2 regions of the Desulfosporosinus sp. Sb-LF genome follow, and region 2 is predicted to be linked to the other one. Evidence: a T-box and tRNA genes for the amino acid it is inferred to sense, from the RefSeq annotation. Region 2 holds a T-box; the other holds one or more tRNA genes.
What was found. A T-box is a leader RNA that pairs with one kind of tRNA and senses whether it is charged. The one in region 2 lies ahead of ileS (isoleucine--tRNA ligase), so its partner is inferred to be a tRNA-Ile.
Positions count from the first base shown of each region.

Region 1: it encodes a tRNA-Ile, which carries the amino acid that the T-box ahead of ileS (isoleucine--tRNA ligase) is inferred to sense. The anticodon was not compared.

Region 1 is NZ_SPQR01000006.1:70,850-86,285, forward strand. It holds gene E4K68_RS21065 (cell wall-binding repeat-containing protein) at 1-4,984, shown strand, start outside; gene E4K68_RS10260 (nucleotidyltransferase domain-containing protein) at 5,450-5,857, shown strand; gene E4K68_RS10265 (DUF86 domain-containing protein) at 5,858-6,280, shown strand; gene E4K68_RS10270 (deoxyguanosinetriphosphate triphosphohydrolase) at 6,411-7,409, shown strand; gene E4K68_RS10275 (GerMN domain-containing protein) at 7,562-8,176, opposite strand; gene dnaG (DNA primase) at 8,567-10,417, shown strand; gene rpoD (RNA polymerase sigma factor RpoD) at 10,467-11,591, shown strand; tRNA gene E4K68_RS10290 (tRNA-Asn) at 11,694-11,768, shown strand; tRNA gene E4K68_RS10295 (tRNA-Ile) at 11,791-11,865, shown strand; tRNA gene E4K68_RS10300 (tRNA-Val) at 11,981-12,055, shown strand; gene E4K68_RS20810 (hypothetical protein) at 12,302-12,511, opposite strand; gene E4K68_RS10310 (biosynthetic peptidoglycan transglycosylase) at 12,698-13,402, shown strand; gene ytaF (sporulation membrane protein YtaF) at 13,667-14,299, shown strand; gene E4K68_RS10320 (DUF3862 domain-containing protein) at 14,497-15,018, opposite strand.
Region 2 is NZ_SPQR01000006.1:213,411-228,846, reverse strand. It holds gene ileS (isoleucine--tRNA ligase) at 16-2,778, opposite strand; T-box leader at 2,909-3,115, opposite strand; gene E4K68_RS11045 (hypothetical protein) at 3,141-3,614, opposite strand; gene E4K68_RS11040 (DivIVA domain-containing protein) at 3,702-4,163, opposite strand; gene E4K68_RS11035 (YlmH/Sll1252 family protein) at 4,175-4,972, opposite strand; gene E4K68_RS11030 (YggT family protein) at 4,973-5,236, opposite strand; gene sepF (cell division protein SepF) at 5,252-5,689, opposite strand; gene E4K68_RS11020 (YggS family pyridoxal phosphate-dependent enzyme) at 5,717-6,415, opposite strand; gene E4K68_RS11015 (HlyD family efflux transporter periplasmic adaptor subunit) at 6,480-7,415, opposite strand; gene E4K68_RS11010 (HAMP domain-containing sensor histidine kinase) at 7,430-8,800, opposite strand; gene E4K68_RS11005 (response regulator transcription factor) at 8,807-9,493, opposite strand; gene pgeF (peptidoglycan editing factor PgeF) at 9,499-10,320, opposite strand; gene E4K68_RS10995 (YlmC/YmxH family sporulation protein) at 10,497-10,772, opposite strand; gene sigG (RNA polymerase sporulation sigma factor SigG) at 10,952-11,725, opposite strand; gene sigE (RNA polymerase sporulation sigma factor SigE) at 11,783-12,508, opposite strand; gene E4K68_RS10980 (sigma-E processing peptidase SpoIIGA) at 12,512-13,426, opposite strand; gene E4K68_RS10975 (MarR family transcriptional regulator) at 13,693-14,184, opposite strand; gene E4K68_RS10970 (DHA2 family efflux MFS transporter permease subunit) at 14,147-15,436, opposite strand, start outside.

The DNA.
Region 1 (15,436 bases), 140 kb from region 2:
AAGCGGTCTAGGCAATGGCGGCACAGTCAGCGCTTCTTATGCCCGTAAAGATATGAAAATAGGCGCCAGCGGCAGTGAAGCCATTGTCACCGGCGGCGCAGCCGACAACCAAAACGGCGCGGATCTGACCGTAAGCGCGGCCACGCCCCAGGCATGGGGCACCTGGTTTAGCGATACCGCAGCCTGGGATATCACTGGCGTAGGGAACCTGGTGGGAGGGGCTAACCTGCCCATCCTGAAAAATTTTAGCGCCGGGCAGAACCCCACCCTACCTGGGTCCATACAAGCCGGTACCTACACCTTAACCGTAAACCTAAATGGTGGTAATAGCGGCATAACAGGAGGAAATTACGCCGCCGGTTCAGTGGTTGCGATCAACGCCGGAACGAAAGCCAGTTACACCTTTAGCGGCTGGACAACCTCAAATGGCGGTACATTTGAAAACGCTACCCTTACAAACACAAACTTTACCATGCCCTCAGAACCGACAACGATTACGGCAACATGGACCTCCGATTCCCCCGTTCGCACGTTCAACATTAGTGACGGCGCTATAAAAGTAGAAAATGGCTCAACAGTGGGTAAGCTCAAAGTGACCTACGAAACCGGTCAAATAGAAGATAACATTGACAGTGGAGATATGTTGAAAATTATCCAGACAACCGCAAGTACAGCAACAACAAACACCATTGTCGTGAATACGTCAGGTGACAAAACCGTCAATATTACCCTAAGTGACGTGAACATTGACGTATCGGCAACAAGTAATAGCTGTGCCTTTGAGATTCAGGATAATTCTGTAGTCAATCTGACCCTGACAGGCAGCAACACACTAAAAAGTGGCGTGGATAAAAATGTAACTGGCAAGAATAAAGCAGGCTTGCAGGTGCAGACAAAGGGAGGAAAAACGGCAACCTTAACCATAGACGGCACAGGAACACTTGATGTCACCGGTGGCGGGCTTGGTGCAGGCATTGGCGGCGGTGAAGGCGGAAGTGCAGGCGTTATCACCATAAATGGCGGAACGATAACAGCCAGAAGTGTAGATGGTGCAGGCATTGGAAGCGGCTATGGTAATAATGATCCAGGTGGCGTTATCACCATAACTGGTGGAACTGTAACAGCCACAGCCACAGGTTGTGGTGCGGGCATTGGCGGTGGCGATTGCAATGTCAATGGTTGCACCATCAACATCACGGGTGGAGTTATTACGGCTACAGGTGGTGATAATGGTGGCGCGGGCATAGGCAGCGGTAGAGAAAGTGGCACAGGCAAAGACAAACCAGGCACGATCACCATCAGTGGTACAGCTAAGGTGACAGCCACTGGTGGTCAAGATGCGGCAGGCATTGGCGGTGGCGTAGGCACCTATGATTTTAATCTTAATAAACTCGTTGGCCTCGGCGCTGGCCCCATCAACATCAGCGGTGGAACAGTAATCGCTAAAGGTGGTATATTTGGAGCAGGTATTGGCGGTGGCAATGCTGGTGCGGGTGGCGAGATTACCATCAGTGGTGGAAATGTCACAGCCACAGGCGGCCCAATTGGTGGTGCAGGAATTGGTGGCGGCAAGGACGGCAAAGGCGGCACCATTAAGATTGACCAAGGAGCAATGGTAATTGCAAGTGCTTATATGTCAATGGACACAAAAAATGCCATAGACGATACGGATGGCCTGATCGAGGCAAGTGCAGGAGGCAAAACTGTTGCCAACATCTTGATGGCAAACTACACTGCCCCTGTTGCCTCTAAAACAACGACCACGGTGAAGAATGGTGCAACTAAAGTCGCTGCATTTGCACCAACCTCGCCGTATCAATCGATCGCTTTTACCGTGCCGGCAGGCAGCTATACGTTGTACAAGGGAGCAATCCCGCAAACTCACAGCGATCCAGAAAAACAGATATTTGAGGTAAGCGCGCTAGGGCTGAATATCTTTAGCAACGTAAAGGACGATAGCAGCCTACCACCTGAACCCCAAACCTACACCGTAAGTGGCACAATCAAGGACACGAACAACAACCCAGTATCTGGTGCAACCGTAACCTTGACGGATTCCAAAGACAGTAGCAAGACGTACACCGGTACAACAGATGCCGATGGCAACTACAGCATACCCAGCGTACCCGACGCAAGCTATACCGTTACCGTAAGCAAAGGCAGCGAAACCCTCGGTAGCGGCAGCGTAACGGTGAAGGGCAGCGATGTATCCGGTGACAGTGGAAATATAACCGTAACGCCACCAACACCGCAAACGACGCCAACCCACACCGTAAGCGGCACAATTAAGGACACGAACAGCAACCCGGTATCCGGTGCAACCGTAACCTTGACGGATCCCAAAGACAGTAGCAAGACGTACACCGGTATAACAGATGCCGATGGCAACTACAGCATACCCAGCGTACCCGACGCAAGCTATACCGTTTCCATAACCAAAGGCAGCGAAACCCTCGGCAGCAGCAGCGTTACGGTGAATGGTAGTAATGTATCCGGTGACAGTGGAAATATAACCGTAACGCCACCGACACCGACACCGCCAACGACTCCAACCTACACCGTAAGCGGCACAATCAAGGACACGAACAGCAACCCGGTATCCGGTGCAACCGTAACCTTGACGGATCCAAAAGACAGTAGCAAGACGTACACAGGTACAACAGACGCCGATGGCAACTACAGCATACCCAGCGTACCAGACGAAAGCTATACAGTTTCCGTAACCAAAGGCAGCGAAACCCTCGGTAGCGGCAGCGTAACGGTGAATGGTAGTAATGTATCCGGTGACAGTGGAAATATAACCGTAACGCCACCAACACCGCAAACGACTCCAACCTACACCATAACCTTTAATTCAAACGGTGGAAGTAATGTTAGGGCCATGATCGAAACTTACGGCACAGCTATAATTCTCCCAACCCCCACAAAAGCAGGCTATAACTTTGTCGGCTGGTATAGGGACAGCAGCTTTGCAACCTCGTATCTTGCCACCACAATGGGCGCGGAAAATATAACCCTTCACGCCAAGTGGGAGCAACTCACCTACGAAGTCAGCGGTAATATCAAGGATGAAGATAACGCCAATGTAGACAGTGCGACAGTAAAGCTGATGGCAGGTAGTCGACAAGTTGCCCAAACAACCACCGACGCTAACGGCGTTTTCAGCATCAGCGGAATTCCAAGCGGGATCTATAACTTGGTAATCAGCAAAGGCACCGACCAAATTATAACCTTAACCATCACAGTTTCAGGTAATACTACAACTGGGTCGGTTACATTGCCAAAGGGTAATAAAAATAGTGTCGTAGAGGTTAAGTCCGGTACTCCAGATATAATTGTGGATAAACTCAACGACTTCTTTGCTAGCAATCAATTTACTCAGGATGATAGCAATGTTATCGACGCCGGCGGAACAGTTGAGATTAGGCTAATCGTTGAGCAAAGGATTGAAAGTGGCGACAATGCCGCTGAAAATGCGCAGAGCATTATAGCTGCAGCAGGAAGCGGAAAAGAAATCGGGATTTTTCTGAATTTAAGCTTAAGCAAAATTATAACACCGACTCCCGGTGGTACAGCAGAACAGCCAATTCCAATAACGGAGCTAGATCATCCATTAATCATTGACATACCCCTTCCTACTGAGCTGCAAGGCAAGAACAATTATGTAGTATATCGTTATCATGGTACAGAGGTTCAAACCATCACTCAAACAAACTCCGATGCTGAGTATATTGAGTTAAGCGCTGATGGTAAGTCTATAACGCTCCACGCGAAAAAATTCTCTACCTATGCTATAGGATACACAGCGGCTTCAACACCAAGCAGAGGCGGTGGTAGTGGTGGAGGCACAGCCGCTGCACTGTCCATTACAACCGACAGCAACACAGGTGGAAAGGTTACCATCAGCAGCGATCAAAAGACCGCTACAATTACACCTGAGGAAGGCTATATAATTTTCGATGTACTGGTGGATGGCAAGAGCGTTGGCGCAATTGCGGCATATACCTTTACAGACAGCGAAAACCACAAAATAAGAGCACTTTTCGCTGAAAAAACAGGCGTAAAAAGACTCGCAGGAGTAAATCGAGTGGACACCGCTTTGGAAATCGCCAAAGCTGCTAACGCCGGTAAAGTAAGCAATGTTATTCTGGCCACAGCCGAAAACTATCCGGATTCTCTGGCAGGAAGCGTCCTAGCCGGCAAGTATAATGCGCCGATCCTGCTCGTAGGAACGGAAGCGGATGATCAACAAAAGGTACTTGATTACGTGCAATCCAATCTTGAAACTACAGGAACAATTTATATTCTAGGCGGCTACGCCGCGGTAAGCCAAGACATCGAGAGTAGAATTAAAGCTCTGGGATTCGGCAATATCATCAGGCTCGGTGGCAAAGACCGCTATGAAACATCAGCCATTATTGCCGCGCACATGGTAAAGGACAATGATGGAACGCCTATCGTCATCACCACCGGTGAAGATTACCCCGATGCCCTATCGATCAGCAGTATAGCCTCCCGCTATCAGTATCCGATCTTGTTGACCGCTAAAAATGAATTAAGCAGCGCCGTTAAACAAAAAATCCAAGATATTAAGCCCAGCAAGATCTATCTGATCGGTCTCGAAGGTTCAATCAACCAATCCGTCGAGGAAGAAATACTGCAAACTACTGCATTAGCCAAAGATAGTATCATCCGAATAGGAGGAGCGGATCGCTTTGAGACATCCCTCGCGATAGCCAGACACTTTAAGCCGACCGGCAACTACGTCTGCATCGCCACCGGCAATAACTTCCCGGACGCCCTATCCGGCAGCCTCTATGCTGCTCGGATGAATGCGCCTATACTCCTTGTGGATGAAACGATCTCAGATCAAATGACGAGCTATTTCAAGGAAGAGGGCATTAAGGGTGCGACAATTTTCGGAGGGGAGGCTGTCGTCGGTAAGAAAATATTTGAGGAACTGACGAATTTAGTTAAACCGTAAAATGCAGTAAGGCCAAAAATAAGCTAAACAATAATACAAAAGCCAGAAAGCGTCACGTGATATGCTCGCCTTATGGTAAACAGTTTACGCTGACAAAGAATTTCTATAGTTTAATCGTGTTGAATTATTAGAAGTGTTCCATAATGCGAAAAAACGTCGATTGGTCTATTTTGATTGCCGCAGCCCAAGCCGCGGTGCAGAACCGATAATATCTGAAGATTTGATGAAGGCAAGAACTGGCTTGTAAAGCTGAGTTCTTGCCTTTTTGAATGTTAAAGACCAAGCCGTTTCAACTGAATACCATGAGGAATGGTACCCGAATGATAAAGAGAGTGGTGATAGGGAGCAAATAGTTGTTTTTATCTATCCCATATTATGGTATAGTTTAAATATCCTGATTCGAGCAAACAAGCATTATCAAAATATTGTTAATCAAGATAAAAGATCTAGAAAATGAGGTTTGGAATGATGGACGAGTTAGTACAGAAATTCATTGCAGTGGTTGTATCCTTCCCAGAGATTGAACTGGCTTACTGGTTTGGATCACGCGCCCAAGGAAAAGGGACACCCCTGAGTGATTGGGATTTTGCTGTAAAATATAATAAGGAAATGACATGGAAAGAACAATTGAATATTCGTTCCTCGTTTGCGGACTGTCTTAAAACAGATGCTGTTGATCTGGTGGACTGGGATTATTCTCCACTATCTTTACGCTACTCTATCGTCCAGGAGGGAATCTTAATCCTTTGCCGTGACGAGAATCTAAGGGTGGAATTGGAAACAAAGACACGTTCTCGCTATTGGGATTTTGAACCCTATTTACGAGAATACCAGGAAGCATTTTTTCGTCGCGTAACGGAAAGGGGATTGTAAATGGTTAATCGCACAAAGGTGGAACGGCAGTTGGAGCTAATCAAAGAATATCTGGATTTCTTACAAGAAATTCGATCGCTCACAGAAGAAGAGTTTGCCGCATCCAAAAGGAATTTTCATAGCGCAGAACGTTGTTTGCAGTTAGCCATTGAATGTTTAATTAATATCGGAAACCATATTATTTCCGATCAAGGTTTGCGCGCTCCAAAGGATTATGCAGATATTTTTAGAATTCTGGCGGAGAACAGTATTTTATTAACAGAGGATGCCTTGACACTCAAACAAATGGTGCAGTTTCGAAACCGGCTCGTTCATGTGTATTGGGATATTGAACCAAAATTTTTATGGCAGATTATTCAGGAGGAGTTAGAAGATATTGAACGGTGTGCGCAGGACTTGGCAAGATTTGCGCAAAACCACTAATCAGGTGGATTTCGTAATGGAAACCGACTCCGATGGGTCGGTTTGATCGTCTCAACCTTTTATTGGAGATAAAATGGGTGAGAACGGAAAAGAAATTGCTGCCTAGGTTCAATCTAGAGGGGGCCAAACAATGAGCGATGTTCATAACATCCGACAAAGGACTGAAAAGGAAGAACAAGAACGCCTATCACCTTATGCGGCAAAAAGTGGGGAAGCGAATCGCGAGCACTGGGAAGAAGAATGTCCGATCCGCACAAAATTTCAACGGGATCGTGATCGAATTCTGCACAGTAAGCCCTTTCGTCGCCTTAAACATAAAACCCAAGTATATATTGCTCCATCGGGAGATCATTACAGAACTCGTATGACCCATAGTTTGGAAGTCTCTCAAATATGTCGTACTATCGCCCGGGGACTACAACTAAATGAAGATCTTATAGAAGCGATAGCGTTAGGCCATGATGTCGGTCACACCCCGTTCGGGCATGTCGGAGAAGAGGCTTTGAGACGGATTATCACCCACTTTGAACATAATGAGCAGTCCATTCGTATTGTAAAAGTTCTTGCTAATGAGGGGCGTGGATTAAACCTGACAGAGCCTGTTCTCGATGGGATATTACATCACACTGGAGACGGAGTTCCCAAGGCGCTAGAGGGGCAGATTGTAAAAACCGGGGATCGAATTGCCTATCTCTGTCATGATTACGACGATGCCTTGCGAGCGGGCTTACTGATCCGAAGTGATTTGCCGGAGACCGTCAGGAGGACGCTTGGAGAGAAACCAAGTGATATGATTACCACAATGGTGGTTGACATGATAGAGGCATCCATCGGGCAATGTCGCATTCAACAGTCGGCAGAGGTCAGAGGTGCAATGCAGGAATTCCGGCAATTTATGTTTGCCAGGGTCTATAATAACCCTAAATTACGTGAAGAACGTCGTAAAGGTCAATACATAATACAGGCTCTTTTCGAATATTACAGTCAGGATATATCGAAACTTCCTGAGAACTTTTTGGTTTGGGCTCATGGAAACGAAGTTCAAGCGGTTGTGGATTATATATCGGGACTAACAGATAATTATGCTATTGATCTATTCGAGCGACTGTTTGTTCCACGGCAAAAGTGATTTAATTGATCTAAAACAATGAAAAAGTGGTTGAGCGACTAGTCTGCTCAACCACTTTTTGTCAATAAGTCATTTATAAAGTATAAGTTTCGGGCAACAGAAGTAAACTAAGGCTAGGGCCAAGTTTTAGCTTCTTTGAGCCTTTTGAAATACTATTTGGGCATTATCAAGCTGGTATTAGGTTTGAGGGGCAGACTTGTGTCTAGATTTCCCAGAATTCCATCTAGTTTTTTCCCCTCCAAGAGAAATTGGACGCTTTGAATGGTTGGTAGGGTCGTCAATGTGTTTACGATACTGTACATAGTCATTAGCTCACCAGATGACCCTCCGTGAAAGTTCTTTTGGAATTCCTTTGAAAGATTAAGGGTTGCAACGCCGTCTGCGCTCACAGACGCGCTAAGAAGCGTTGTCCCCTGAGGAAGGGGTTTTTCCAATCCAGAAGGGGGAGTTAACAGTTCCTTGAACATCGCTTTGATAACTTCCTGATCAGTCACCACGACGGTTCGATTCGTCGCAACTAATCCCGTAGCCTCAGCATTAGGGAAATAAAGTGTCAGTTTCACGGATTGCGGACTAGTGCTCTCAGGGTTATTCACTACAGGAGGGGTTGTTGTCGCAGGGGTTGTGGTTGTGGAATTATCCGAAGGCTTAACAGCTTGAGTTTGGGTTTTGGCCGCATTACAGCCAGTCAGGAAGACTCCTGCAAGTAACATGGTAACAATCACTACGATGAACGTTTTAAAGGTGCGTCGATACTTAAAGTACATAAGGTATTCACCTTCCTCGTAAGGTTCTTTATTTATACTAGATAGAATATTAGTAGGGTCTATGTATCCGTTTTTCATATAAGTGACTTGAGTTTGTTACTTATATACTAACATGGTTTTCAGATGTGGGAAAGGGCTAGTCAGGGATTCTTAGCTTTCATGAAAAGGATAACCCAAAATTTAGTATAAATAATTGTCGAAGAAAGCAGGTATTACCATTGAAAAGGGAGAATTAATAACATTGTACGATGGAATTTCTCCTCTTCCTAAAAACTGATTTGTGGATTAATGGTTTAAAAAGAGGATTTTATGAATTTTCGGCGAAGGATTGTATAAGCCCAGGGTTGACAAACTATATAAACTGTGGCAGGGAATCGAAAGGCGATAAACGTGGACAACAGAAGTCATGAAGAATTTATTCCAGAAGAGGTCATCGAGGAAGTGCGTCAGCGCACGGATATCGTAGAAGTTATATCTGACTATGTGAGCTTGCAGCGTAAGGGGAAAAACTATTTGGGGCTTTGCCCTTTTCATTCAGAAAAGACGCCGAGTTTTACCGTGACCCCTGAGAAACAGATGTTTTATTGTTTTGGGTGCAACGTTGGGGGGAACATGTTTTCCTTTCTTATGAAGCTGGAGAATTGGTCTTTTCTGGAGAGTGTTCAAAATTTAGCATACCGATGCGGCGTGCAACTGCCAGAGAAAGAATTGTCTTCCCGCGAACGTGAAGAAAGTAGACTCCGACGGCGCTCTGAACAAATTCATGAATGGGCGGCAAGCTACTTCAATAACTTACTGCTGATGTTGCCTGAGGGAGAACCAGGACGTCTTTACTTTGAAAAGCGTGGGATGGACCTTGAGACGATAAAAAGCTTTCGTTTGGGTTATGCTCCAGAGCGATGGGACGGATTATTGGTTTATATGCAGGAACGTGGTGTTCAGCCACAAGAATTAGCGGAAGCAGGGTTAGCCTTGGAACGGGGGACGCCGGGGAAAGGGGGACAATATTATGATCGTTTTCGCAACCGTGTCCTCTTTAGTATATTAGACCGTCGCAACCATCCTATTGCGTTTGGCGGCCGAGTTCTGGATGATTCGCTTCCTAAATATCTAAATTCTCCTGAGACTCATTTTTTCAACAAGGGTCATCACCTCTATGGAATGCATCGTGCGCACCAAGGAATCCGTGAACAAGGTTACGCTCTCTTGGTTGAGGGTTATATGGATGTCATTGCGCTTCAAAATGCTGGATTTCCGAATGCCGTTGCCTCCTTAGGGACGGCTTTGACAAGGGATCAGGCAAAGGTTTTGAAACGATATACTCAGCGTGTTGTCCTCCTCTATGATTCCGATGAAGCAGGAATCCAGGCTGCCTTACGAGGGGGAGAAATTCTGCGTGATGCAGGAATGCGCGTGGATATCTTAACCTTAATCGGGTCAAAGGATCCTGATGAGTATTTGAAAACCCACGGTGTGGAAGAGTTTAATAAAGCTCTAAAGCAGGCATTAACCTACGTTGAGTTCAAATATCGGATCCTGGTCCGTGAAGCACCCCCACAAAGCATTCCAGAAAAGGCGGAACTAGTCATTAAACTTGCCCCAGATATCTTGAAAGTTATCAGCCCCGTTGAACGGGAAGGGTATGAGCGCTTTTTGAGTTTGGAACTCGGGCTTACTTTAGAAGCCGTACAACGCGAGATTTCAAGCCAAGAGCAGAATAAATCTAAAAAAGTGCGCGTACAAGAATATTCTCCACTAAAACAGGTTAGTTCTGGGAAAAATAGAGATAATATTATTAATGGCATTATATGTAAGGATAACGCGGAAGAATTATTGCCAGTAGTCTATTTGGGGGTTTATCGAGCAGAGCGCATGCTTCTGCGTATGTTGCTGGAAGATATTTCACATTTGCCTAAAATTAAGGCCAAGCTGGGAGTATCCTTTTGGAGAGTTCCAGAGCATCAAAAAATCTTCAATTATCTCGATCAGGATGGTGGATTGCCCGCGAATAGCGACGAAACGGTTCAGAGCCGGTTGGCTAGCTTACTCCTGGAAGAGTTAGATATATCTCAAACTGAGCGACTTTTAGATGATTGTATTAAGGGGATTCTCTCGACTCAAGCAGATGAACGAGTAGAAGATCTTCAAGCACGCATGGCAACTTTAGAAAAATCCGGTGACATGGCAGGGGCCATGACTCTGTTGAAAGAGATAGGAGAGCGGTTGAAACGTGGCAAATAGTAAGGTAAAAGGCACCCAAAAGAAAAGTCCGAGGGAAGGTGGGGGTCAGATGAGCGATGAACAAAAAATGGAAAGCGTCCAAGCCCTCATTCAGAAAGGCAAAAAGAAGGGATCCTTAACATACCGCGAGATTATGGATGCTCTCCAAGGTGTTGAACTTTCCCCCGATCAAATTGATGATGTATATCAACAACTTGGGCGAATGGGAATAGATGTGGTGCCAGAACCTGAAGATGTAGAGCGGGAAGCCTTGAAAAAGGGCAAGGATGATGACGATCTGGTAGATGAGCCAGACGAAGATGTAGAGGAAGAAGCGGAAGTAGATCTTTCCGTGCCTGAAGGCGTAGGAATTGACGATCCCGTGCGCATGTATCTTAAGGAAATTGGGCGAGTTCCCCTGCTCTCGGCTGAAGAGGAAATTCAACTAGCGATACGTATGGAGGCTGGCGACGAGGAAGCTAAACGACGTTTGGCTGAAGCCAATTTGCGTCTTGTGGTTAGTATTGCGAAACGCTATGTTGGACGAGGTATGCTTTTCTTAGATCTGATTCAGGAAGGAAACCTTGGCCTCATTAAAGCTGTTGAAAAGTTTGACTATATTAAAGGGTTTAAGTTTAGTACGTATGCCACCTGGTGGATCCGTCAAGCGATTACCCGTGCCATTGCAGACCAGGCCCGGACAATCCGGATCCCAGTTCATATGGTAGAAACCATTAACAAGCTCATCCGCGTTTCAAGACAACTCTTGCAGGAACTGGGACGGGAACCGGCACCTGAGGAAATTGCTACAGTTATGGATATTCCGGTCGAACGTGTACGGGAGATCATGAAGATTGCCCAAGAGCCCGTTTCACTAGAAACCCCCATCGGAGAAGAGGAAGACTCCCATCTAGGAGATTTTATCCCAGATGAGGATGCCCCAGCACCGGCAGAGGCTGCTTCGTTCATTCTCTTAAAAGAGCAATTAGAAGAAGTTCTAGAAACATTAACCCCGCGCGAAGAGAAGGTACTTAGGCTGCGCTTTGGCCTTGACGATGGACGAACCCGGACCTTGGAAGAAGTAGGACAGGAATTTGGTGTCACTCGAGAACGGATTCGACAGATTGAAGCCAAGGCATTACGGAAGTTGCGTCATCCGAGTCGGAGTAAGAAGTTAAAGGATTATTTGGAGTAAAAGACGGCAACGTTTGCTACTCTGAAAAATACTAAAAGATAATATCGAAAAAGACTTGACTATAAGCTCAGAATTTCGTATAATAATCCGTGCAAAGGACATTCCTCGATAGCTCAATGGTGGAGCAACCGGCTGTTAACCGGTAGGTTGTAGGTTCGAGTCCTACTCGGGGAGCCAATTTTTTGCATAAGTATAATACGGGCCCATAGCTCAGCGGTAGAGCCCCCCGCTCATAACGGGTTGGTCCTAGGTTCGAATCCCAGTGGGCCCACCACTTCAAATGTCAGTGTTTGATTGCCAAAGGTCAGAAAATAGAAGACCGAAGCTAATTTTTGAGAAGGAACTTAAAAGATGTAGCTATTCCAAAGGGCATATCGAACATCTAATTAGGGCGATTAGCTCAGCGGTAGAGCGCATCCTTCACACGGATGAGGCCACTGGTTCGAGACCAGTATCGCCCACCAAATAAAGTAAGATTTGGCTAATGAAAATGCTGAAAGTCTTGGTACAAACGGATATTGTAAAATTGTGAGACTGAACGACAAAATAGTTAAATATTCACTTATAATTGTAAGTATCCGTAAGTAGTCGGTCAAGATTCGGTCAGGCAGTCATTATGAATAAGCTGATACCTCATTGATTTGTCAATGAGGTATTTTTATATACCTGTGATTATTTTAATAGAAGAACTGTTGTAGATGGGATACTTATTATTGCAACACAAATTGCAGAGGCTCTAGACGGCCCTCTGGGCCTTTTGAGGAGCTAGAGACGGAGGAAGAGGTCACAGTCGCAGAACGTATTTGTTGTGCAATTTTGGGGCATCGAGAATGGATTTGTGTCACACCAGGATTTCCCTTAATCAACTGGCTACCAAAATGAACCGTGCCGTCCGTCATTGTCGATTGAATTTGTGACACGCAAATGGAATTTTCACCTCGGTTTTGTTTAAGGGAACGTTTAAGCGTTAAGAATGTAGATATGCCTGCTGATAACCTGTGATGCGATACAAATGCCTTGCTGTATGATTGACCATTCAATAATATGCATTTAATGAGCTTATCCTTTATCTGACGGAGGAACTCGTGAAGAGATTCATCAAGAATTTGTTTAAATTCCTTATTTATACATCTGTGTTTCTATGTATTGGTTGGTTTGGAGTAAAATATTACTTTACTCATGTCAACAGAATTGCCGATCAGGTGCGTAGTGACGTGCTCACTCATGTACAAACCCATCATAGCCAGTTTCTAACGTACAACGATATACCGGAAATATATCGAGATGCCATAATCTCAACTGAGGATCGCAGTTTTTTCACAAACAGAGGAATAGATTTAAGAGGAACTTTACGTGCAGTGTCTGTGGACATTGGCAGTGGGCAGGCCCGTCAAGGTGGCTCTACAATCACGCAACAGTTGATTCATAACACACTTTTAAGTAATATGTCAAAATCATTGACGTGGAAATTACTTGAGAGTATCTATGCCATAGGGGTGTATGACTCGATGAGTAAGCAAGAAACATTCGCGTTCTACACCAATGTCATTTACTTCGGACATGGGGCTAACGGATTGTACCAAGCGGCAGAGACATACTTTGGAAAACCTCCATCGGAACTGAACGCAGGAGAACTGACAATGCTAGCTGGCCTTCCGAATGCGCCAAGTAACTATGACCCATATCACAACATGAAACTTGCCCGTGAGCGACAACATATTGTCGTACAAAGTATGGTTGATAACGGAGAAATTAGTGAATCTCAGGCGAAGAAGATTATCAGCGAACCTATTGCGGGTAAAATAGAATAAAGAAAAGCTATTAGAAAAACTTAATCTAGATTTCAGTAAATGAGTCTATTTTGCTCTAATGATGTAATAAATCGCAATGCAAGCCAAGGCGTAAAAATTAATGTTAACTACCTTATATATTGTCTTTTATGGGCAAAAATTAAGGCCTCAGCTTGACCGGCTGGGGTCTTTAATGTAATTGAAAAGAATACGTTAACAAATGCCTTTTTCCTTGAATAGTATGGTTCGGAAACTAGGATTTCTATGTTCAAGGGGGAGGCACTAATGCATATAGTTTCGGCACTCTTTTTAGGTCTTGCCGCTAACCTGGATAACCTTGGGGTAGGTATTAGTTATGGAGTTAAAAAAATACGTGTTCCCTTTCTCTCCAATTTCTTCATAGCCTTATTATCGGGTGTAGTTGTAGCCATTTCCGTCTTAACAGGGCATCTTCTTAGTCGATATATTGCGGTAGCAGGTGAGATAGGGGCCTTAATAATTGTCGCCATAGGATTTTGGGTAATAGCACATAAGACATCAACAAGTGATTGTTTACCAGCTGCTATTCCAGTTATGAAGACCTACTCTGTTCCAATCAAGGCGTTGAATTGTGTTGTCCAAATCACTAAAGAACCTTCTGTCGCCGATTTTGACGCTAATGGTTTCATCTCGACCAAAGAAGCCATGGTTTTAGGCTTGACGTTATCGTTTAACTGTATTGCTACTGGGGTTGGGGCTGGACTTACAGGAATGGACCCTCTTTCATCAGGTATTTCAGTCTTTATCTTCAGTATGATTTCAATTAGCGTGGGATACTTGATCGGTTGGAAAACTGCTTCCGACCGATTTGAACAATTCGCCCAAGTGATTTCAGGAGTGGTACTTATTATAATCGGTATTTATGAACTTCTTAACTAGAAGTTGTTATTTTCAACTATGAGTATTAACATAGATTCTTAACGTCTAACCATCCATAGAGGTCTACATACCTTAAAGTAATCATCACAGAAGTTTTTCAAGATGAGAGAGGATATAGCTTCTCAAAAAGTGAACACCCCAATCAAGGGGTGTTTCTGTTTCTAGTAATAGAAAAATAGTGTTTATGTGACACTTTGTTATTGCAAGTTAACCTCCATTTTATTGACTAGTTTATTGTCCTTAAAGGCCAGGAACACTTCTCCAGCGGATGGAGATTTCACGTGACATAAATAGGTTGCGGTATAATCTTTGCTTCCCTTTATACCGCTTTCTGTGACGACTTCACCAGTGCCTCCCAACAAGCCTTTAACTTTTTCATAGGTATCACCGTATTTTAGCTGGTTGTACTTAGCTTTACTAATGGTTAGTGTATTGCTTTTCTCAGTGGCTTTAGCTGATGTTGTTTTACCGGATTCAGATACTTTTTGGCTCGAGGTTAGAGTTTGATTGTTTGTATCTTTAGGAGTAACTGGAACCGATGGAATTGTTTTATCGGCTGAAGAGTTCGTATCTAGTGTGTTAGGTGCAGCAGCCGTAGAAGTCGATTGTTTTGAAAGCCCTGTTGTTAACTTGCTACAGCCGATAAGAGCCATGCTTAAGCCTAGGAGTAGAGTAATTAAAACTAGCCAGTGTTTTTGAACTGATACTTTAGCACGCAATAAAATTCACTCCCCTTATATAATATATCCATATATTACCATATAAGGAACTGCGTACTAGCTTTTCGACAATATCCCTTATACTAATTCTAATTAACAATAGATAAATATAGGAGAGTTTATTTTACGAATAAAATTAAGAAATAGTCAAAACTGATATAGACCGCCGTTCGGCTAGATTAATTTGGGCCCTAAATAGAATACAACGATAAAAAATGATGTATGAAGAGTAAACCTCCTAGTGTAGATTTATAACCTACGTAGGAGGTTTACTCTTTAAAATTTGAAGATAATCTGTTGGAATTATTCTGAATCAAGCGGTTCAGTTAAAATAAGTTATCTATGCACTAACTTGTTTTTGCTTTAAACATTTTAAGTTGTTTTTAAGAAAAAGATGATAAGTTGTAGGGTATACCGC
Region 2 (15,436 bases):
AGACAATCCTTAAACTTACCTAACTACAGTACTACAACGCGGACAGATCGTGGGATGCTCTAAATTCTTTCCAACTTCCTCGTGAAACATCCAGCAACGCTCACATTTTTCCCCTTTGGCTGGCTGTACTAGAATCCCCAAACCCTCGTGACCTTCCGCAGGTTGTACACCTTCTGGCCTTTCTTCCTGAGGCCCATGGACAGTTAGATTGGAAACAATAAAGATTTCTGCAAGATTCGGGACTTTTTGCAGGAATTCATATTGAACTTCAGTCGGATAAAGATCCACTTGTGCAGTTAACGGATGATTAATTAATTTTTCCTGACGCGCTTTTTCCAAGACTTTGGAAACATCGGCCCGTAACTCCAAGATCTGATCCCAAAGGTCAGCGATCTTTTCATTCATCCATTCCGAATTTACCTTTGGCATTTCAGCTATTTGAACATTTTCTGCGTTCTTATCTCCAGGAATATACGGCCAGATTTCTTCAGTCATGAACGACAAGACCGGAGCTAAAAGGCGAACCAAAGCATCAAGGACTTCGTATAAAACTGTCTGGGCAGAGCGACGAAGGAGTGATGTTTTTCCTTCTACATAAAGTCTGTCCTTAACAATATCCAGATAAACGGCGCTTAATTCAATGGTACAGAAATTATGAATCGTATGGTAAACCCAGTGGAATTCATAAGTCTCATACCCCTGGAGCACGCGTTCAACCACTTTAGAAAGTTTAAGCAAAGCCCACCGATCAATTTCCTGAAGTTCTTGATAAGTCACCTTGTCTTTAGCAGGATCGAAATCATTGAGGTTACTCAACAAGAAACGCAGGGTATTTCGGATTTTACGATAGGCTTCAGACATTTGCTTCATAATACGCGGAGAAGCAGCCACGTCATTCTTATAATCCACAGAACTAACCCAAAGCCTCAAAATGTCTGCGCCTAATTCTTGTACAACCTTAAGAGGATCAACCCCATTGCCCAGCGATTTAGACATCTTGCGCCCCTGCTCATCGACCACAAAGCCGTGGGTTAGTACGCTACGATAGGGAGCTTGACCAAAAGCGGCCACTGACGTTGATAGAGAAGAATTGAACCAACCGCGGTGCTGATCTGAACCTTCTAGGTAGAGATCTGCTGGCCAAGAAAGTTCACTCCGCTGCTTCAAGACGCCAGCATGGCTTGTACCGGAATCAAACCAAACGTCCATGATATCCGTCTCTTTACGGAATTTGGTACTACCACAATCACAAGCGGTCCCTTCTGGCAACAATTCATTAGCAGAATGGGCGAACCAAGCATCCGATCCTTCTTGACGGAAAAAGTCCTGAACTTTTGCGATGGTTTGGTCATTCACCAACACTTTTCCACAATCCTCACAGTAGAAGATGGGAATAGGAACCCCCCAAGTCCTTTGCCGGGAAATACACCAGTCTCCCCGGTCTGCTATCATGTTATAGATCCGATCTCTTCCCCAAGCGGGAATCCAGCGAACCTTCTCAATCTCATCTAGTGCTACTTGGCGAAATCCATCAATGGAGGCAAACCATTGTTCTGTTGCTCGGAAAATGATCGGGCTCTTGCAACGCCAACAATGAGGATAACTGTGCTCAATTGTTTCCTCAAGCACAAGATCTCCGGTTTTCTTGAGGTCCTCTACAATCACAGGATTTGCTTTTCCAGTTTTAAGACCAACATACACTCCGCCTTCTGACGTGAATTTTCCTTGATGGTCAACTGGACATAAGACAGGTAACCCATAGTTCTTCCCAACCAAAAAGTCATCTTCTCCATGGCCTGGCGCGGTATGAACACAGCCTGTGCCGGCTTCTAAGGTAACATGTTCCCCGCAAATCACCACGGAGTCTCGGTCAATGAGCGGATTTCGACAAATCACACCTTCAAGTTCTTTACCAGAGAGTGTCTTTTCAACTGGAAGTTCTAGCTTCCAGAGGGAGCGTAAGGACTCCAACATCCCCTCAGCGACGACCCAATGTTCTTGTTGGGCAGTGACAACGACATACGTTAACTCTGGGTGTACACTGATCGCTAGGTTCGCTGGAAGGGTCCAAGGAGTTGTGGTCCAAATGACCACGAAAGTATTCTCTTCGGCAAGCACGTTCAACCCATCACGTACCGCAAATTTAACATAAATCGCCGTGGCGGGCTTATCCGCATATTCAATTTCCGCTTCAGCTAATGCTGTCTCACAGGAAGGGCACCAGTAGACAGGTTTTAACCCTTTATAAATATAGCCTTTTTTGGTCATATCACCAAAAACCCCAATTTGAGCTGCCTCATACTCCTTTTGCAAGGTGAGGTAAGGATGTTCCCAATCTCCGCGTACTCCAAGCCGTTTGAATTCCTCACGCTGAATCCCTACATATTTCTCAGCATAGTCCTTACATTTCTGTCGGAATTCCAGTGCAGATACCGCATGACGGTTTACGCCTAATTTCTTAATGACTTGTTGCTCGATAGGAAGTCCATGGGTATCCCATCCTGGCACATAAGGCGCATCAAAACCCATCATGGTCTTGTATTTGATGATAACATCCTTCAATACCTTATTGATGGCATGTCCAAGATGTATATCCCCATTAGCATATGGTGGACCGTCATGAAGAATAAATTTTGGTCGTCCTGCACGTGCTTTTTGAACCTTTGCGTAAAGTTTCTCTTCTTCCCATGATTTCAAGATTTCCGGTTCCCTTTGGGGAAGATTTCCCCGCATTGGGAAATCTGTTTCGGGTAAATTCAGTGTATTGCGATAGTCCATTTATAATTTCCTCCTTTGATTAACCAAAAACACAGGTAAAGACAACTACCTTATCCATAACTAAATGTGCGATATTCACACGTTGAGGAATAGGTTAGTTCAATAAATATCAAAAATCTCGTCCCTCATAAAAAGGGACGAGATCACTCGCAGTACCACCCTTGTCGCCATAACTAGCCACTTGGAAGTCTGATAACGGGGACAAACCGAAAGCAGCCTACTCTGATTTCAGCCCTTCACTCCAAGGGGATTTTCTCAGTCACACCTCACGGGTTCACACCATTTCCCGCTCGCTGTTGAAGCGTTTGACAAAGACTGTCCTTTTCAATGTGTTCTACGAAATTTAATTCTTGTCGCTAGTTTTATCCTTTAAAGATAACCCTTCGTAAGATAGTGACAAGCTTCGCTCGTCCTTCCGATTCAATCGGATCTACCATCCACAGACACAGAAATGAAATTTTCTGGCTCTTCCATTCCTGAACAAAGGGATCCATATGTTCCTTAGAAAAGTATAAGTGCGTGGAATCTTGAGAGGGCGTTAAACTGACGACAACGCCACGTTGCTCCATTTCATCCATGGCCTGAAATGCACGATCAAGTAAATCATCGCTTCCAGTCATCAAGACATCCCCTGGGCGAAAATGATGGCTTGCTTCGGCAAATCCAACAGTAAAAATTTTTTCATCCTTTGTATCTACCGGCAAATCGTTGATTGAAGATAAAAGTTGAACTTCTTGTCCTCCTACCTTCCCAACGTAAACATTATTCTCATCCTGATGCAACCCAAATCCTTGAATGAGAAAGTCGGGAGGTATCTCACTAATTAATCTATTCATTGATGACAATCCTTCTCCTTCAAAGTTATCTATTTATCATTTTACCACGAAACCAAGCTGATTCGCAACCTCAGGCACTCTGAGCTCTCAAGCTATGCCTTCTTTTCGATCCTGTGAATTTGCCAAATCTAGGTGGGTAAGCAGAAAAGACTTGAGTTGAGTTCGGAGCAAATCACGATTCCGCGATAGTTCCAGAATTTGCTCTTGAATTTCTTCATATTTTTTTTCAGCCTCAGACACCTTGATCAATTTTTTCTGTTCTGCTTCCCTCAACAAAAGTTCAGCTTCATGACGTGCGGCCTGCTTAACCTCTTCTGCCGTTTGTTGAGCTAGGACTAGAGTTTGTTGCAAGGTGTTCTCTATCTGACGATAATGGCTGACCTCCGATTCTAACCCTTTTGTCTTTTCGCGAAGTTCGAAGTTCTCCGCATACGCAGATTCAAATTCCTGACTCACGGTTTCAAGAAACTTCTCCACTTCCCCGCACTGATAACCTCGTACCCCTTTGCGGAAGGTTTTATTGCGTATATCAAGAGGAGTCATTTGCATCGTATTCCCTCCTAAGGCCGTTTTGACCGGAAAAGTACAATTTGCCAAGCAGTTCGATCCTTACGGGTTTGAGAACATTCCAAAAACTTAATACGCCCCTGCCCCCGGCAAGAGATGGTATCCCCCGGCTGAACTTCTGTATCCGCTTTACTTACCCTAAGTCCATTTCGGCTTACCTTGCCTCGGGTAACCCATTCCAGCGCATTAGACCTCGAAACCCCAAAAGCGTTGGCAATTACCGCATCGATGCGAGAAGAATTAACCGTAATACGACGCTCTTCACCCGAATCAGGATACAGGTCTGGAATCTCTCCACATAGTGAGACTTTTAGTTTCTCTCGCCCAGCTTGTGTCCAATGGCCCAATAAAAAAGGAACAATCTCTGTTGCGGTTGCAATATATTGACCCTTTTGCCCTGCTTGAATGTCCCCAAAAACATCCCTCTTGAAGCCCATACCCATGAGGGAACCTAATATCTGCCTATGTTCAAGCTGAACACGCGAATCCGTTGGAAGGACCCATAAAAGCGAGACATTTGCATCCTCAGACTTCAAAGGCTCCCCTTGAGGGCCTATAAGAATTCGAACCCGCTCTGCCTCCGGAAAGCCTCCCTCCGCCTTTATAGCAAGATGTTCCTTGCTAAGAACGGTTTCAATCCATTCCCGCATACTAAAACTCAAAAAAGGAGTGACTTGTTTAGATCTCTCATGAACCACCGCATCGGCTTGGTCTAATAGATGGGCAGCTTCTAAACGCACTTCTTTTTCGCTCCAAAATCCGAGCCCATTACGATCCATTAAATGTTTCATTTAGAAAAAGGGCCTTACAATCCAAGATTGAATCAGGTTCAGCGCAATAATTGAAATGATCGGAGAAAAATCGACCGCCATAGCTGGTCCGCCGATCTGAAACCGTTGAAACGGCTTTAGAAGGGGGTCTGTCACATCATAGAGGAGGCTAATCAAATAGTTGGACTTCAATTGGGGTACGAAGGAAAGAAACGTTCGAATTACGATCGCATAAATGAGGATAGTTATCACTTTATCAACAATTTGAGCAATTAGTGAAATCACGTTTAGAATCCCTCCCTATTTCGGCCAAAACAATCCTTTGTCTTTCAGTTCATCGCGCATCTCACCAGAAATATCGACGTTATTTGGTACAAATAAGAATATTCCATTCCCTACTTTTTGCATGTTGCCATTTAACGCATAGGTTGTCCCACTAATAAAATCAACGATCCGTTTTGCTAACATTTTTTCTGCATTCTCGAGATTAACAATAACCGGTCGGCGCGATTTCAGCTGATCCGCAATGTTCTGAGCTTCTTCAAAGGAATTCGGTTCCATCACCACCACACGCATTTGTTTCTGAGTGTGTATACTTACGACCTGGGCATTCCTACGGCTAGTGCGCACCTCTTCTTGCTCGTTTTTTTCTCTATCATTTTCTTGAAAAATGTCTTCTTCGGGTTCTTCATCCGCGAACCCCATAATCCCAATCACTTTGTCAATTAACTTAGCCAATTTATTGTTCCTCCCTTTCCAGGTACATTAATTACGTTCTCCAAAAATCTGACGTCCTACACGGACAAGAGTTGCCCCTTCTTCGATCGCCAATTCGAAGTCTCTACTCATTCCCATTGAAAGCTCGCGCAAATCGACTCCAGGCCATTTTCGGGACTGCAACGTATCGCGAAGTTCCCGAAGCTGTTGGAAAAAGCCTTGAGTTTCCAGCGAGCTGGCTTCCAACGCCCCGATGGTCATAAACCCTCGAACTAAGATATGGGGGTAATCCCTAATTGAAGTTAAAAAGTCTGGCACTTCTTCAGGCAAGAGCCCTGCCTTTGCAGGGTCCCGAGCAATATTTACTTGTACAAGTGTCGTCCAGGTCTTAGCACACCGTTCGCCATGCTTGTTAAGTGCCTCCAATAACGAATACCGATCGAGCGAATGAATCATAGCAATATTTTGGTCTAAAAACTTCACTTTGTTTGTCTGTAGCCTTCCCACCAGGTGCCATTCGCAATCGTTCGGAAGAACTGGAGCTTTCTCCATCCACTCTTGAACACGATTCTCAGCAAAGGCACGTTGTCCAGCTTGATAAGCCTCCTCTAAACGTAATACTGGTTGGGTCTTCGACACAGCCAATAATCGAACAGTACGGGGGTCCCTCTTACTCCGCGCTATGGCTTGGTCTATCCGCTGACGAACCTCGACTAAGTTTTGCTCAACACCCGTATTTGTCAACATTAGAATATCTCCTTCGCAATGAATTCTACGCCCTTTCGTCGTTTCCTGCTTGTGAAGCCCAAACCTAAATATTTTTTACGTTGGCTACTAACCCTTCTAGTCCGTCGCGGGGGTTGATCACAACAGGAACACCACTTTGCAGATTTTCAATGCAGGCTTGATTGTCATCTTCATCGAGGACCTTCACCTTCTTAAAGTGCACAACTCCCTCGCTCCACAGGAATACTCCGAGCTCCTCTCCCTGTGTCCAAAGTGCGCTCCTTGGAACGAGAACTCCATTTGTCGGCGATTGGTAGATCCAAGTCACCTCTTGTCGTCTATTGATCGCTGACCCATCAACATAATTGGGAAACTGAACAACGACACCTAGCGGTTTATCTGATTTTCGTGTGATTTTGGCACTCACCGTTTGATCCCCAGCCGTTAAGCGTATCGTTTTTCCAACAATGAGCCCATCAATACTGGGCAGTTCTAAAAATGCCACAGTTGGAATAAGGTTATTCACAATTTTGCCCACAACTTCTCCCGCCTGCGCCGTTGCTCCTGCGGTTTTTACATTGACAGTCTGGGCCAATAACTTACCCAAGTCCATCGAGCTCAGATTTTCACTGGTCATAGTGGATTCTAAGCCATCACTTTGGCGAAAGAACAGCCCCCCATTTGCTGCCAAAATAGCTTGGTTCATCACATATTCCTGTTTAGTTCCAGGAGCCGCACCTTCTGGTTGGAGGGTTGCCACCGTTTCCCCACGTCTAAAGCGCTGTCCATCTTCACCTACAAATTGAACCTTTCCTGAAAATGGGGCAAGTATTGGCCACTCCTGATTGGCAAATGTTGCCGCAACTTTTCGCTGATGGATAATCGTTCCAGTTTGGGCTAAGGCCGATTTTATCGTTCCAGCCATAAGACTGGAGCGATAGGACCACAAAATTCCTGCGACCAGAACAATGAGCAAACTACCCCAAAACCAATATCTTAGTTTAAACTTTTTTTCTTTCATAACGCCCTCCCTGGTTATTCAGCCCTTGGCAATTCACATGTAAAGACGGTTCCAATCCCAAGCTGAGAAGCGACGTTAACTTTGCCACCAAGGTCTTCCACCATATGTTTTACAATACTAAGTCCGAGTCCAGTTCCCCCTTGTTCTCGAGAACGAGCTTTATCCACTCGATAAAAACGCTCGAAAATTCGTGGCAACATTTCCTCTGGAATCCCACAGCCCGTATCTCCAAATTCAAGACGAATTTCTTGGGAATCTACCTGCGCATGCAGCCAGACGCGCCCTTCTGCAGTATATTTAACCGCATTCTCTAACAAATTAAGAAGAAGTTGACTTAGCAAATCTTCTCCTATTAAAATCGGGGGCAAATCTTCCGGGAGTTCAACCTCCACCTCTATTCCTTTGATCTCAGCAAAGCTCAGAATCACTGGTTTTATTTTTTCATAAGCTTGCTGAACGTAACTAGTTTTATTGGAACTCATCCCAGCACGATTTTCTCGTCCCTCAATATGGGCCAGGGTCAGAAGATCTTCGATAAGGCGCTGCAAGCGCAACGTCTCTGCTTGGATTATCTTGAGGAACCGATCGCGCAGAGAGGGATCGTCCACCGCCCCCTCTAGAAGTGTTTCCACAAACCCTTTAATGGAGGTCAGAGGAGTTCTTAATTCATGAGAAACATTAGCGACAAATTCCGTCCGCATTTGTTCTAGTCTCCGAAGCTCTGTAACATCATGAATAACAATGACCGCTCCTCGGGGCTGGTCGCGTTCACTATGAATAGGGTTAATGTGGCTCTGCACTGTCCTTTGGGCAATATGAGTTTCCCTTGTAGCTGAGGGCTGACCAGAAAGCACCTTACGCATTAAACGCTCTAATTCCGGATCATAGGTCAATTCTAATAGATATTCCAATTCTCCATCCGTACGTTGACGTTCAAAAATTCTTTCGGCAGCAGCATTAACTAAAACAACCCGTCCTACATGATCGACAGCCACAACTCCTTCTTGCATCCCTGCCAAAATTGCTTCCATCTTGTGTGCTTCCTGTGTTCCATTTTCAACCATCCTCTCGACATGACGCGAAAGACTGTTTAGTTCAGCAGTGAACTGTCCAAGTTCATCGGTTGAATCCGATAGATGAGTGGGCTCAAAATCTCCCCTAGCAATTCGTTGAGTCGCAATGTGAAGCTTTTCCATGCGACGTGATAGTTGGCTAGAGTAGAAGTAAACAACCCCTGCAGGAAGACACAACGCCAGTGATGCAACCCCAAAGTTAGGAGGCTGCCCTGCAGATCCTAGTTTCGTGCTCTCTCCTACCCAAAACAGGAGTAGAGAAAGCCCTGTCATTGCAAAGAAAAGTCCGGTAATCCTCCATTTAATTCTCATACTCTATTACCCATTAAAACGATAGCCTACCCCTCGTAATGTTTCAATGTACTCAGGGCGTGACGGGTCCCTTTCCACTTTCAACCGCAGATGGCGCACATGAACATCAACCGTTCTAGTATCTCCGTCATATTCATACCCCCAAATGCGTTCAAGTAATTCATCCCGAGAGTAGACCTTACCAGGATATGTTATTAAAACGCGAAGAAGTTCGAATTCTTTGGGCGTTAATTCGATCTCCTCTCCCCGAACATGGACACGAAAACCTGTCAAGTCAATCCGCAACTCTCCCCGCAGTATCTGAGCATTCTCTCCCTCGGGCAAATTCAGACGCCGCAGACGAGCTTTAATCCTTGCTAACAATTCACGCGGACTAAACGGTTTGGTCATGTAGTCGTCTGCACCAAGCTCCAATCCTAAAATCTTGTCGATCTCTTCACCTTTAGCCGTTAGCATGATAATAGGAATTTGCTGAAATTTGGGGTTTGAACGAAGTTTGCGACAAACCTCTAAGCCATTCATCCCTGGAAGCATGACATCCAACACGACAAGGTCAGGCTGTTCCTTTTCCACAAACCTTAAGGCCTCCGGCCCATCCTTCGCCACCCAAACCAGGTAACCTTCCTTTTCCATATTAAACCTGAGGAGTTCTTGAATAGGTTCTTCATCATCAACTACTAAAATTGTCGTCACTTATCCTAAACCCTCCTCTCATTGTCCTTTTGTCGTATCCACCCAGCCATTCGTCCGGTTAGGGCACCATCACGGCGATGGGAAAAAAACCATTCAGGATTGTCTGCAGTACAGATCGATGCTACATCTATATTTTCCGAGCGAACCCCTTTTTCTAAAAGCACGGATTTATTAGCCTCCCACAAATCAAGGTGGTAATGTCCACCTTCTTGAGCGTGCAGAAATGGTGTCTCACGGTAGTTTGCCCGAAACTGTACTGCCACACTTTCATTCACTGCATAACAACAAGGCCCAATACTTGGTCCAATCGCAACCCAAGCGTTCTCTATATGCCCTCCAGCTTCTTCAAAACATTCCAGGACCTTTTGCCCAATCTTATCGACAGTCCCTTTCCAACCAGCGTGAGCAATTCCTATTGCCCCTAGGTCTGGGAAATAGAAAAAAAGCGGAACACAATCTGCATAAAAGGCCATCAGTCCAACATTACTTTGTGTCAATAATCCATCCACCGCGGGGATTGCCGTCTCCAATTCACGAATCCCCCGACCCCCATCTTCCTCCTTGATCCATATAACGTTTGTGCCATGCACCTGTTCGCCCACCGCTACCTCTGACCAGACAGCCCCCCATTGATCCAACCATTGCTTTCGGTTATCTAAAACTGAAGTGGGATCATCACCCACATGAAGCCCTAAATTTAAAGTACCATAGGGAACCCGACTTGCTCCCCCTACCCGAGTGGAGAAACCTAAGTCTATGCCTTTATCTTGCCATTTTGGAATGGTTAGATAGGTTAAGCTTCCTCTTTTCTGCCACTTCCAGCTCATCTCTCCAGCCCCTTTTATTTCCTTTGATTTCCTTTTAATATACCATTTAATATCCTTAAGGACAATCCTGCCTAAGTCCTAGTCAAGTAGTCTGCGCCTCGTTAATAAAACTAGCGTAGGCCCATGTTCCTGTATAATAAACAGGGGGCCTACGCTAGTTCAAATTCTTATTACGATTACCGATTGTTATCATTCTCCGTATTAAACTCAGGCAGATCATTGGCATCCACTAAGATAACGTCTATCCCTATTTTTTTGACTCGGTCCCACGGGATAATATAATCCTCCGTCTTGCCGCCGCCAAAAAATCCCCAACTTCTTGGGGGCCCTGGCACAATAATCCCTTTGACAACGCCCCGTTCGAGATCCAAATCTAGATCTTTGATTGGCCCTAACCTGCGTCCATCCTTAACATTCACTACATCCAATAATCTCAAATCTGAGATCCTCATTCCAAGGCCCTCCCCCCTAATCGAGGCTCGAGGTTCTAATATCGTCCATCGCGCTAACCTCGAGATAAGTCAGTTTCCTATATATCATCATATGAGGGAGAGACTTGAAATAGCCTACAGTTGAGATATTTTTGCATATCTAAGCAATTGCTTCAGACAATGTGCATCGTACTTCATGGTTACACATACTTGCGCATATGTTGCATAGCTGCTTTTTCAAGACGAGATACCTGAGCCTGAGAGATTCCAATCTCATCAGCAACCTCCATCTGAGTTTTACCATTGAAAAAACGCAAAGACAAAATGAGCTTTTCTCGTTCACTAAGACGCCGTAAAGCTTCTCGTACGGCAAGTCCTTCAATCCAACCATTGTCCGATTGCTTATCATCTCCAATTTGGTCCATGACAAAGATAGGATCTCCACCATCATGATAAATCGGTTCAAATAGAGAGATTGGTTCCTGGATGGCATCCAAGGCGAAAATAACATCTTCTCGTGGAAGAGAAAGTTTACCAGCAATCTCCGCTACGGTTGGTTCACGTGAACACTCACAGACCAACTGATCTCTTACTTGAAGTGCCTTATAGGCAATATCCCGTAGCGAACGGCTAACCCGAATAGGATTGTTGTCTCTTAAATATCGACGAATTTCTCCAATGATCATGGGAACGGCATACGTAGAAAACTTTACATTTTGTCCAAGGTCAAAATTGTCAATTGCTTTCATTAATCCAATACAGCCAACCTGAAAAAGGTCATCAACGTACTCTCCTCGATTCGTGAACCTCTGAATCACACTGAGAACTAGACGGAGATTTCCATGAATAAGTTTGTCTCGGGCGCTGCGATCTCCAGCTTGATAAATCACGAACAATTCCTTCATTTTTACACTGGATAATACAGGCAACTTCGAGGTGTTCACTCCGCAGATCTCAACTTTATTTAATGCCAAACCAAGAGCACCTCCCCAGCCAATTCTGTACTGAAGTATGCCCTAACACCGTTTAGGTTATTCCAATCGGCAAAATTCTTTGCGTAATCTGCGAATAATCCTTTTCTCGAGCCGAGAAATGTAAGACTGTGAGATTCCCAATCGATCTGCAACTTCTTTTTGTGTTTTCTCAACCCCATTATCCAGCCCAAACCTTAATTCCATGATCACCTTCTCTCTATTTGTCAGCCTCCCCATCGCCAACTGTAATAACTGCCGATCCACCTGCTCTTCGATGGGCTTAGAGATAATGTCATTTTCCGTACCCAAAACATCGGACAACAGTAATTCGTTTCCATCCCAGTCAATATTAAGAGGTTCATCAAACGATACTTCCGAACGGGTTTTGTTATTACGTCTAAGATACATTAGTATTTCATTTTCGATACATCGAGAAGCGTAAGTGGCTAATTTGATTTTCTTCTGGGGGTCGAACGTATTGACCGCTTTAATCAACCCAATGGTTCCAATTGAAACGAGATCCTCAATCCCTATCCCTGTATTTTCGAATTTGCGTGCAATATACACCACCAGGCGCAAGTTACGTTCGATTAAAATATCCCGAATGGAAGAGTCCCCCATTTCCAATCGTTCTAAGAGAACCCCTTCTTCATCCGAGTTAAGTGGTGGCGGAAGTGCTTCACTACTTCCGACATAATAAATTTCACTAACTCCGAGAATTCTCTGAAGAAGTTTAACCCATAGAAATTTAACCTTATCAAGAGCATTACTCCACCACTTCATTTATCAATCTCCACCTTTCTGTAAATGTTCCGGGTGTAGTAACGCTTGGTATTCACCCTCTGAACTTAATACTTGCTTGACTAGTGCTACCGTTGCTTGAATTTGCTGACTTCCACTTTTGTCATAACATGTCACACGTTCAGGCCTTATCCCAAGAAGCCAGCTCTGACGATCAATCGCTTGAAAAGGGATAAAAACAAGGTGCTTTACTAAACTTGGGCTAAACCTCCAAAGTAACGGCCACGGGTCTGCGTAATCTTTCCAAGGAATAGTTAGAAATGACCGTACATCATCTGGTAATGATGTAGCCGCAACCTCCTCTTCTAACAGAATAACAGGAAATCCTGTCATGGGATCTTTCAAATGATTCCCTGTGTCCAGCATCGCCTTTACATTAACAACCTTTTGTTCTTCAGCGCCAAAATCAATTTCTATATCGTAAATAACTTGCTCCAAGACAGAGTGTTTTGCTTGCCAGCGCTGCCAAAGATGCTGTAAGAACCACCACATAAATCCACCCAACGGGAGAATCCAAAGGTTGTTTAAAGCCAGCGAAAAAAGTTCAGTACCTAACCCACTATCAAATTGCACCCAACCCCAAATGGCATACACAAATCCGCCTAGTCCTGCCGAAAGCAACCAAAAACCAACCAATGATTTCATATAGGTTCTCAATCTCCGAGTCGGGAAAGCGGCCCCAACCATAAGAAACGGGATAATCCATTTACTTAACGTGGTCCACGGCGGTGCGGAATAGCAGGCTAATATGACTGGAATTTCGCCCAGCAAAGCCGCCACCAGAATTAGGCCTGGCCGTACTGGGAGGCGAATGAGTCGGGCTAAAACCACGAGAATAAATGCATCCATTCCTCCGTTAATAAGAATATCCAGATCGAGATAAGTCTCTACTACGGTCATCTGTGCATCCTTTCCATACGCTTCTCTAAAAATTATATCTAAAGTAGGTGATAAAACCTGTCGCTTTCCGTGGGTCAGAATGGGATTTTTTAGGAAGACAAGTGCGAGTGGTGTAGATTTATTTGCAAAAATTGTAATCGTCGACAAAGTGTGCAAATTTACACAGGAGATGCCCCTTTAAAGCTCGTATTTAAGTAAATAAAGACCTGTCGAGAATAGACTGATTGTCTATTCTCGACAGGTCGATAAATCAAAATTTCATGACATTAAAGCATGCTATTCCAAATGGGGCGAAAGTCTTTTTGATTTTTTTCCACTAATGTGAGTAACAACTCTAAGCCAATCGTTATTTTTTCCAAATCTTCTTTTCTAACATCCTTAAAAATATTAGTGATAAATTCGTTCATAAAATCTTTAATAACATTATTATTTTGGAACTCTGGTGATAGTGATAGTTGTACAATTCTGCGATTACCTTCTGGAACCTCTCTGATGACAACTCCCTGCTTAACTAACCGATCCACAATCCCTGAAACCGTACTCTTAGACAAGCCTAACCATTCACTCATATCATTCAAAGTTGAAAAAGGGTTTTTATGCAATCCTATTATTAGGCCAATTTGAGGTCCAGTAAAACCGTGCTGTCTAGATTTTTGGTAAAGTTGATCTCTATATATCTTTTGAATAGACTTAAAGAGAAATACAACTCTCTCAGCCGGGTCATTCCACACACGCGGCAACTCCGACATCTGATCCATCCGGAATCGTCTCCTTTGTTAAGCTCTTGTCTGGCTCAATTTTCTTTGTCTTTTGGTTACTACGCATCATTATAACCAAAACAATAGCTAAAAAGACAGCAGGAACTGTTATTGCCACAGCATAATTCATAGCATCAAGATAAGCCTGAGCATAGATTAGCTTTCCAAGTGTGGAAAATGCAGATCCTTGAGCAACTTGTTGAGATAACCCAGATTTCATATAGACCCCTTGCAAGACCTTGGCAAGATAGTTTGAAGTTTGATTAAACGGAGTAATCTGTTCGGTTAGTCTAGCATAGTTATAACTTGATTTATTGGATATGATTGTAGTCATAAACGTAATTGCTACGGCGCTCATGATATTACGAACTGTTGTTGACAGTGCCGTTGCCTTCCCAAACAGATGTCTCGGAACGGCGTTCATCGAGGCCGTATTGACCGGCATCATGGCAAGCCCAAGTCCAATCCCCCTGAGAGAAGCAATCACAGTAATAGTTATCGCTGGTGTATCCATGGTAAATTGAGACATTATATAGGTGGCAAGGGCTAGAATCATTAGTCCGGGGACAGTCACGACCTTTGCCCCAAACTTGTCAAAAATCGCGCCACTGATGGGCATCATTAATCCGGAAGCAATGGCTGACGGAAAAAGAATCAACCCTGTTTCCATAGCCGTGTATCCTCTTAGATTTTGCAAAAACAGAGGCAGAACATAGATACCACCCATCATAGCCAAAGTAGTTACACCTGATATGATTTGAGCTAGAGAAAAATTATATATTTTGAATACCCGTAATTCTAGCAAGGGATCTGGATGCATCAATTCGTTGACGACAAATATGAGGAGACAAAAACTACCGAAAGCTAGTAAAAGCGGATATTTTACATTTCCCCAATCAATATTATTGCCTTCACCGAGGACGTATAACAGACTGACAATCCCAGCAATTGAGGAAAGGAACCCAATGTAATCAAAATTTCCTTTATAGGGCTTCAGCGGTGTTTCTCTCAATAAAATACCTGCCAGAATTACTCCAAAGACTCCAATTGGCACATTAACATAAAATATGAAACGCCAATCCATATATTGTATAATATATCCACCTAAGGTTGGACCAATTGCAGGCGCCGCCATTGCAGCGATCCCCCAAAAGCCTAAAGCTTTACCACGTTCCTGAATAGGAAACGTTTGCATAATATAGCCCATTCCGACCGGCATAATGGCACCGCCACCTATCGCCTGGATGACTCG